Regions from separate parts of the Micromonospora sp. NPDC005171 genome, predicted to be linked through region 1. Evidence: predicted binding sites of a transcription regulator. Region 1 holds the regulator's gene; the other holds the start of a gene.
The links. The regulator HrcA, encoded in region 1, represses chaperone genes, less so after heat shock. The targets are predictions, from matches to a motif close to GGTTNGCACNCTCNNNNNGAGNGTGCNAACC.
Positions count from the first base shown of each region.

Region 2: a site for HrcA is predicted at 2,527-2,557, ahead of groL (chaperonin GroEL). Genes of this name have one in related genera too.

Region 1 is NZ_JBEXIM010000023.1:13,126-17,539, forward strand. It holds gene ABZU74_RS23320 (16S rRNA (uracil(1498)-N(3))-methyltransferase) at 1-18, opposite strand, end outside; gene dnaJ (molecular chaperone DnaJ) at 20-1,165, opposite strand; gene hrcA (heat-inducible transcriptional repressor HrcA) at 1,241-2,263, opposite strand; gene ABZU74_RS23335 (DUF4870 domain-containing protein) at 2,489-3,130, shown strand; gene hemW (radical SAM family heme chaperone HemW) at 3,197-4,414, opposite strand, start outside.
Region 2 is NZ_JBEXIM010000003.1:96,256-100,669, reverse strand. It holds gene ABZU74_RS07005 (GNAT family N-acetyltransferase) at 139-669, opposite strand; gene ABZU74_RS07000 (cold-shock protein) at 985-1,188, shown strand; gene ABZU74_RS06995 (hypothetical protein) at 1,283-2,479, shown strand; gene groL (chaperonin GroEL) at 2,752-4,374, shown strand.

The DNA.
Region 1 (4,414 bases):
GAACAGCGGTGCGGACACCTCAGGCGTGCCCGTTGAACGCGTCGCGCATCCGGGAGAAGAAGCCGCCCTGCTTGGATAACTCGGCGACCTCCTCACCACGGGTCTTGGCGAAGTCGCGCAGCATCTTCTCCTGGTCCGGGTCGAGCTTGGTCGGCGTCCGCACGTCGAGGTGCACGTAGAGGTCGCCTCGGCCGGTGCCGCGCAGGTGCGGCACGCCCCGGGCGCGCAGTCGCAGCGTGCTGGCGGGCTGGGTGCCGGCCTTGACGTCGACGGTCTCCTCGCTGTCCAGCGTCTTGATGGTCAGCCGGGTGCCCAGCGCCGCCGCCGTCATCGGCACGGTGACCCGGCAGTGCAGGTCGTCGCCCTTGCGGGAGTACACGTCGTGGGGGCGCTCGTGGATCTCCACGTAGAGGTCACCGGCGGTGCCGCCACCGGGGCCGACCTCGCCCTGCTGGGCCAGCCGGATCCGCATGCCGTCCTCGACGCCGGCCGGGATCTTGACGGTCAGCGAGCGGCGGGTCCGCACCCGGCCGTCGCCGGCGCAGGTGGGGCAGGGGTGCGGGATGGTGGTGCCGTAGCCCTGGCACACGGTGCACGGCCGGGCGGAGACCACCTGGCCGAGGAAGGTGCGCTGCACCGACTGCACCTCGCCCCGACCGCCGCACGCCTCGCAGGTCGCCAGGTGCGTGCCGGCCGCCGTGCCGGCGCCCGAGCAGGTGGTGCAGAGCACCGCGGTGTCGACGGTGATCGGGGCCTCGACGCCGAACGCCGTCTCGTGCAGGTCGAGTTCGAGTCGCAGGATCGCGTCGGCGCCCGGTCGGGTACGCGGCCGTGGGCCACGGGCACCACCGCCCGCACCGCCGAAGAACGCGTCCATGATGTCCTGGAAACCGACGAACGGGCCGGCGCCTCCGGGGCCGCCCGGGCCTCCGGCGCCGCCGCCACCCGGGGCGAGCGGGTCGCCACCCAGGTCGACGATCTGCCGCTTCCGGTCGTCCGAGAGGACCTCGTACGCGGCGTTGATGTCCTTGAACTTCTCCTGAGCCTCCGGGTCCGGATTGACGTCCGGGTGGAACTGGCGCGCCAGCTTGCGGTAGGCGCGCTTGATCTCGTCATCGGAGGCTTCCCGGCTCACACCGAGAATGCCGTAGTAGTCCCTGGCCACTGCGTTCCGTGTCCTCATGTTCGTCTCGCGTTGCGCCGGTCGGCGGCCGCAGCCGGCCGCATCGGCCCTGACCAATCAGTTCTGGGCCAGCAACTCGCCCACGTAGCGTGCCACGGCGCGCACCGTGGCGATGTTGCCGGGGTAGTCCATCCGGGTGGGCCCCAGCACCCCCAGGCCGCCCACGATCGTGGTGCCCGGGCCGTACCCGGTGCTGACCACCGAGGCGGCGCGCAGGTTGTCGAACTCGTTCTCGTCGCCGATCAGCACCCGGGTCGTGCTCGGCTCGGTCTCACCGATGAGCTTGAGCAGCACGACCTCCTCTTCCAGAGCTTCGAGGATCGGCCGCAGGGAGCCCTGGAAGTCGAGCAGGCCGCCCCGGGTGAGGTTCGCGGTGCCGGCCAACGCGATCCGTTCCTCGTGCCGCTCGACGAGCGTCTCCAGCAGGACTGTGGCGAGCGTGGTCATGGTCGGACGCAGCCCGGTCGGCGCCTCCTCGACCAGCGCCTGCACCAGCGGTGGCGTCTCGGACAGCCGGGCGTTGGCGAGCTTCTCGTTGATCAGTCGGCGCAGGTCGGTGACGTCGTCGGCCGGCACCGGCCCGGGCAGCTCCACGAGCCGCTGCTCCACCCGCCCGGTGTCCGCGATCATGACGAGCATCAGCCGGGTGGTGGAGATCGGCACCAGTTCCAGGTGCCGCACCGAGGAGCGGGCCAGGCTCGGGTACTGCACGACGGCGACCTGGCGGGTCAGCTGGGCGAGCAGTCGAACCGTGCGGTGCACCACGTCGTCGAGGTCGACAGCGCCGACCAGGAAGCGCTCGATGGCCCGGCGCTCGGCCGGGCTGAGCGGCTTGACCCGGGACAACCGGTCGACGAAGAGGCGGTAGCCACGGTCGGTGGGCACCCGGCCGGCACTGGTGTGCGGCTGCCGGATGTAGCCCTCCTCCTCGAGCACGGCCATGTCGTTGCGGACCGTGGCCGGGGAGACCCCGAGCTGGTGCCGTTCGACCAGCGCCTTGCTGCCGACCGGCTCCTGGGTGGAGACGTAGTCCTCGACGATGGCGCGGAGCACGGCGAGTTTCCGGTCGTCGAGACCCATCCTCCGCACCTCCTGTCGCACGTTGGCCACCGGCACCCTGGGCCGGTCGGGCCGTCCTGGCACTCGACTGTAGCGAGTGCCAGTCTACGTCGGCGGGCCCGCCGACGCGATGATCAACGGCCACCCGTCGGTGCGGCCCGCGCCACCCCGCTGGGCCGTTCGGCCCGCACTGCCCGGCGGTGTCGCTCTGGTGCGGCGTTGCCAACGGCCCCTACCGTGACATCCATGACTGAACCTCCCCGCCCTCCCGGATCGGGCGACCCCGGCAACTACCCGCCGGAGCCCACCTCCCCGGGCCCGTCCCCGTCGGCCGAGCCGCCCACCGCACCACTGTCCGGGGCTCCCGGCCCGGCCGGCTATCCCCCGGCCGGTGGCTATCCGCCGCCCACCGGTGACCAACCGCCGTCAGGTGGCTACCCTCCGGCAGGCGGCTACCCTCTGCCCGGGGGCTATCCCCCACCCGGCGGCTACCCGCCCGGCGGCTACCCGTCCGGCGGGGCCTACGGCGGCCCCGGCGGCGGCTACGCCAACAACGAGGACAAGACCTGGGCGCTTGTCGCGCACTTCGGCGGCGCCCTCGGCGCGCTGGTCAGCTTCGGTCCGCTGGGCTTCGTCGCCCCGCTCATCGCCTATCTGGCCCGCGGCCAGCAGTCGCCGACCGTCCGGGCACACGCGCTGGCCGCCCTGAACTTCCAGATCCTCTGGTCGATCATCGCGTTTGTGCTGCTCTTCGTGAGCTGGTGCCTGCTCTTCCTGCCCAGCATCGCCGTCGTGGTGATCCAGATTCTGTTCGGGATCATCGCCGGCATGAAGGCCAACGAGGGCACCCCGTACCGCTACCCGATGACAGCGAACTTCATCAAGTGACCCGGGCCGGCCGCTCTCCCGGCCGGTCCGGAGCTCCGCTGCCCTCGTCCCGGGGCAGCGGGCCACTCAGGGCAGCAGGTCGCGGACGACAGCGTCGGCGAGTAGCCGCCCGCGCAGGGTGAGCACCGCCTGGCCGGCGGCGTACTCGTCGGCGGCCAGCAGGCCGCCGGCCAGCGCCCGCTCGGCGCCGGCCCGCCCGGTGGCGTCGAGCACCGCCAGCGGGAGACCGCTGGCCAGCCGCAGCCGCAGCATCACGTCCTCCATGTGCGCCTCGTCGACGGTGAGCACCTCCCGGGCCAGGCCGGGAGACGCGCCGGCGGCCAACCGCTGGGCGTACGCCGAGGGGTGCTTCACGTTCCACCAGCGCACCCCGCCGACGTGGCTGTGCGCCCCGGGCCCCAGCCCCCACCAGTCCGCGCCGGTCCAGTAGAGCAGGTTGTGCCGGCAGCGGGCCTCCTCGGTGCGGGCCCAGTTGGAGACCTCGTACCAGGAGAGCCCGGCCGCGTCGAGCGCGGCCTCCGCGGCCAGGTAGCGGTCCGCGGCCACGTCGTCACTGGGGTACGCCAGCTCGCCGCGCTTCATCCGGGCGGCGAGCCGGGTGCCGTCCTCGACGATCAGGGCGTACGCGCTGACGTGGTCCACCCCGGCGGCGACGACCTGCTCCAGCGAGGCCGCGAAGTCCTCGGCCCGCTCCCCCGGGGTGCCGTAGATCAGGTCCAGGTTGACGTGCTCGAATCCGGCGTCGCGCGCCTCCAGGGCGGCGGCGGTGGCCCGGCCCGCGCTGTGTTTGCGGTCCAGGATCGCCAGCACCCCCGGGGAGGCGGACTGCATGCCCAGCGAGATCCGGGTGTAGCCGGCGGCCCGCAGCAGCTTCAACGATTCCGGGGTGACCGACTCGGGGTTGGCCTCGGTGGTCACCTCGGCGTCGGCGGCCATCCCCCAGGTGCTGTCGATGCCGTCGAGGATGCGGGCCAGGTCGTCGGCGGGGAGCAGGGTGGGCGTGCCGCCGCCGACGAAGACGGTGTCGACCCGGGGCGGCGGGTTGTCGCCGAGCACCCGGGCGGCGAGCGTCAGCTCGGCCAGGACGGTGTCGGCGTACCCCTCGCGGCTGGCGCCGCCGCCCAGTTCGGCAGCCGTGTAGGTGTTGAAGTCGCAGTAGCCGCAGCGGCTGGCGCAGAACGGCACGTGGACGTACACGCCGAAGCCGCGCCGACCGACCGCCGCGGTGGCGGAGGCGGGCAACGATCCGTCGACGGGGACGGTCTCACCATCTGGAAGGACGCC
Region 2 (4,414 bases), on a different contig from region 1:
GCCCGCCCCGCTCCGGGCGGTCAGGCTTGATCCCTGCGCGGGTCGGGCTGCCCCGGAAACCCCTGCGTGGGCACGGGTGTCGCCTACGCGTCCGGCTTTAGAGGCATCTCCGTGGTCTTGCCCTGGGAAGGGTTCTTCTTATGCGGGTCGGCGCATTTGCAGCTCGGTGAGGGCTGGGATGGTGGGGTGGGGGACCCGTACGCCGGTGTCCTTGAAGCCCAGGCGCTGGTAGGCGCGGTAGGCGCGGTCGTTGCCGACCACCACTTCCAGCAGCAACTCCGGTCGGCCACAGGCTCGGGACCAGGCGGCCACCCCGTCGATCAGCTCGCCGAGCAGTCCACTGCCGCGCCAGGTCGGTGTGACGTACACGGCGTAGATCACGGTCAGCCCGGCTTCGTTCGGGGCGGTGGTGCCACCGGCGTGCCCGACCAGCCGGCCGCCCGGGTCGGCGATGAACTGCGCGTTGCTGGAACCGGCCGAGGTGTACGCGACTCGGGCCGCGTACTCGTTGTGCGGTCGGGCCGCCGCGTCCGCCAGGGTCTCCAGGAAGGCCAACGGCGCGTCGGCCAGCATCTCCAGGCGCAGCGCCCGCATCCGCGCGGCGTCCTCCGGTCGGACCCGGCGGATCTCCGCGAGCCGCGGGGCCGGCGAGCCCATGTCGGTGGTCATGTCCGCATGCCTACCACAGCTGATTTTCGCGAGCTGTGCCCGATCGCCGTCACGGCTGGGGCACCTCGCGGCCCCTCGCCCATTCGTAATGACGGACGCGAATCCGGTGGAGCGGCGACCCGGGCCGATCAGTGCGGTCGGGACGCCCCGAAGTGTGTCCGATTTGCGGCCGTGCGTGGCCGTCACTGCTCGTGTAACGTGCGATTTCGATCACCTGTTCAATGGCGGTCATCGATCGCTGAGTCGGTGGTCGGGGCGCCCGGCCGCGCCGTGCGCCGGGTCAGGCAAGACCGCGCAGAGTGAGGGAAGTGCACCGTGGCACAGGGCACCGTGAAGTGGTTCAACGCCGAGAAGGGCTACGGCTTCATCGCCGTCGACGGCGGTCAGGACGTGTTCGTCCACTTCTCCGCCATCGAAATGGACGGTTACAAGGCGTTGGACGACGGTCAGCGGGTCGAGTTCGAGGTCGCCCAGGGCCAAAAGGGCCCACAGGCGGAGCACGTACGCGTCATCGGCTGAGCTTCCTGGCCGATCGGCCCGTGAGTCGGGGCTGCGGCAGGGGCGCCCAGCCGGGAAGATCGTGAACCGTTCCAGCCGATGCCGAGGAGCGTTCATGACCGACCAGCCGCCCCCGCCCACTCCGTCCCCCGGGTCGGGGGAGCCGGACCCATCCTCGCCCGCCGGCAGCCCCGGCCAGTTCGGTCCGCCGCCCGGCTGGGGGCCAGGCGCACCCCCGGCTGGCCAGGCTGGTCCGCCGCCTGGCTGGGGGTCGGGCGCGCCCCCGGCTGGCCAGGCTGGTCCGCCGCCCGGTTGGGATGCCGCGCAGGGTGCCTGGGGTGCGGCCCCGCCGCCGCAGGGCTGGGTGTTTCCGCCCACCGGGGGTTACCCGCCCGGGTCGGGTCCCTACGGCGGGCAGCCGTGGTATCCGGGACCGCCGGTTGGCTGGTACCCGCCGGGTTACGGGTTCGACCCGAACGACGCCCTGGTCACGCCGCCCGGTGCGGGCATCGGCGGCTGGTTCAACAGGTGCGGGGGAGCGCTGCGTCGGGGCTGGCGGCAGTTGGTGCCGATCATGCTGCTCACCCAGGTGCTGCCGGCGGCGGTGCTCTCGGTGATCGCTCTCGGGGTGGACCCGTCGGCGAAGTGGGCCGCCCAGGCCGAGAGCGCTCCTGCCGCACTGCCGGACAACTTCGCCGCCGAGTTGGGGAGCCTCCTTCTCGTGCTGATCGGCGGCAGCCTGTTGGTGGGCGTGGTGCAGGCCGTCGGGTGGGCCTCGGGCAGCTGGGTGATCACCCGGCAGGCCGCCGGCCAACCGGCCAGCCTTGAGGCGGCGCTGCGCTACGGCCTTCGTCGGGCGCTCGGGCTGTGGGGCTGGACACTGTTGGTCAGTCTGCTCATCGGCGTCGGTGTCTGTTTCTGCGTGCTGCCGGGTGTCTACCTGGCCTTCGCGCTGAGCATGGCCGGCCCGGTATATCTCTTCGAACGCCACAACCCGATCGGTCGTTCGTTCCGGATGTTCCACGACCGGCTCGGTCTGCTGCTCGGTCGGGTGGCCCTGGTCGCCCTGGCGGTGATCGTCGTGAGTGTGGTCTCCAGCTCCCTGGAGGGGGTGGGCACCTCCGCGTTCGGTACGGATCCGTTCGCGTCGCCGGGTACCGCGGCCGGGGCGGTGGTGGTGATCGGGATCACCGCCGTGCTGGCCCTGCCGGCCCACCTCGCCCAGATGATCGGTCTGCTGGTGACGTACGCCGAGCAGCGCGCCCATGAGGCGCCGGTGAACACCGCTGGACTGGCCGCGGAACTCGGCTGAGCGGCGGCATCGTGCTTGCACTCGGCAGGGGAGAGTGCTAAACAAGTCATTGGCACTCGCATACCGTGAGTGCCAATGGTCGGGACGGTGGGGCCAGGTTGCACCGGCGTGGAGACGCCGGGGCGGCACATGGCCGGTCGTCGCGGGCTATCCGGCCCGGCCGAAGGACGTCGTCGTCGCCAGGTGGCGACGTCCCAAGGTGCGTACACCAGGCGGCCCATCCGGGGCACACATCTCGGGTGGCCCGTGAGTGTCCAGGAGGACAACGCCGTATGGCCAAGATGATCGCGTTCGACGAAGAGGCGCGCCGCGGCCTCGAGCGGGGCATGAACCAGCTCGCCGACGCCGTAAAGGTGACCCTCGGCCCCAAGGGCCGCAACGTCGTGCTCGAGAAGAAGTGGGGTGCCCCCACCATCACCAACGATGGTGTGAGCATCGCCAAGGAGATCGAGCTCGAGGACCCGTACGAGAAGATCGGCGCTGAGCTGGTCAAGGAGGTCGCCAAGAAGACCGACGACGTTGCCGGTGACGGCACGACGACGGCGACCGTCCTGGCCCAGGCCCTGGTTCGCGAGGGCCTGCGCAACGTGGCCGCTGGCGCCAACCCGATGGCCCTGAAGCGGGGCATCGAGGCTGCGGTCGCGAGCGTCTCGGAGGAGCTGTCCAAGCTCGCCAAGGACGTCGAGACCAAGGAGCAGATCGCCTCCACCGCCTCCATCTCCGCTGGCGACAGCACCGTCGGCGAGATCATCGCCGAGGCGATGGACAAGGTCGGCAAGGAAGGCGTCATCACCGTCGAGGAGAGCAACACCTTCGGGCTGGAGCTGGAGCTCACCGAGGGTATGCGCTTCGACAAGGGCTACATCTCGGCCTACTTCATGACCGACCCGGAGCGTATGGAGGCCGTCTTCGACGACCCGTACATCCTGATCGCCAACAGCAAGATCTCGTCGGTGAAGGACCTGCTCCCGATCCTGGAGAAGGTCATGCAGTCGGGCAAGCCGCTGCTGATCATCGCCGAGGACCTGGAGGGCGAGGCCCTCGCCACCCTGGTGGTCAACAAGGTCCGTGGCACCTTCAAGTCGGTCGCCGTCAAGGCGCCGGGCTTCGGTGACCGCCGCAAGGCCATGCTGACCGACATCGCCATCCTCGCCGGTGGCCAGGTCATCAGCGAGGAGGTCGGCCTCAAGCTCGACGCCGCCAGCCTCGACATGCTGGGCCGCGCCCGCAAGGTCGTGGTGACCAAGGACGAGACCACCATCGTCGACGGTGCCGGTGACGCCGAGCAGATCCAGGGCCGGGTCAACCAGATCCGGGCCGAGATCGACAAGAGCGACTCCGACTACGACCGGGAGAAGCTGCAGGAGCGGCTGGCCAAGCTGGCCGGCGGCGTTGCGGTCATCAAGGTCGGCGCGGCCACCGAGGTCGAGCTCAAGGAGCGCAAGCACCGCATCGAGGACGCCGTTCGCAACGCGAAGGCCGCCGTCGAGGAGGGCATCGTCCCGGGTGGTGGCGTCGCGCTGGTGCAGGCCGGCAAGACCGCCTTCGACAAGCTCGACCTGGTCGGCGACGAGGCGACCGGTGCGAACATCGTCAAGGTCGCGCTGGACGCCCCGCTGCGGCAGATCGCCGTCAACGCCGGCCTTGAGGGCGGCGTCGTGGTGGAGAAGGTCCGTAACCTCGAAGCGGGTCACGGTCTCAACGCCGCCAACGGCGAGTACGTCGACCTGCTGGCCGCGGGCATCATCGACCCGGCCAAGGTGACGCGCTCGGCGCTGCAGAACGCCGCCTCCATCGCGGCGCTCTTCCTCACCACCGAGGCTGTTGTCGCGGACAAGCCGGAGAAGACCCCGGCTGCCCCGGCTGGCCCGGGTGGCGGGGACATGGACTTCTGAGTCCAGTTCTTACCCCGAACGGGGCGGACCGCGTCAGCGG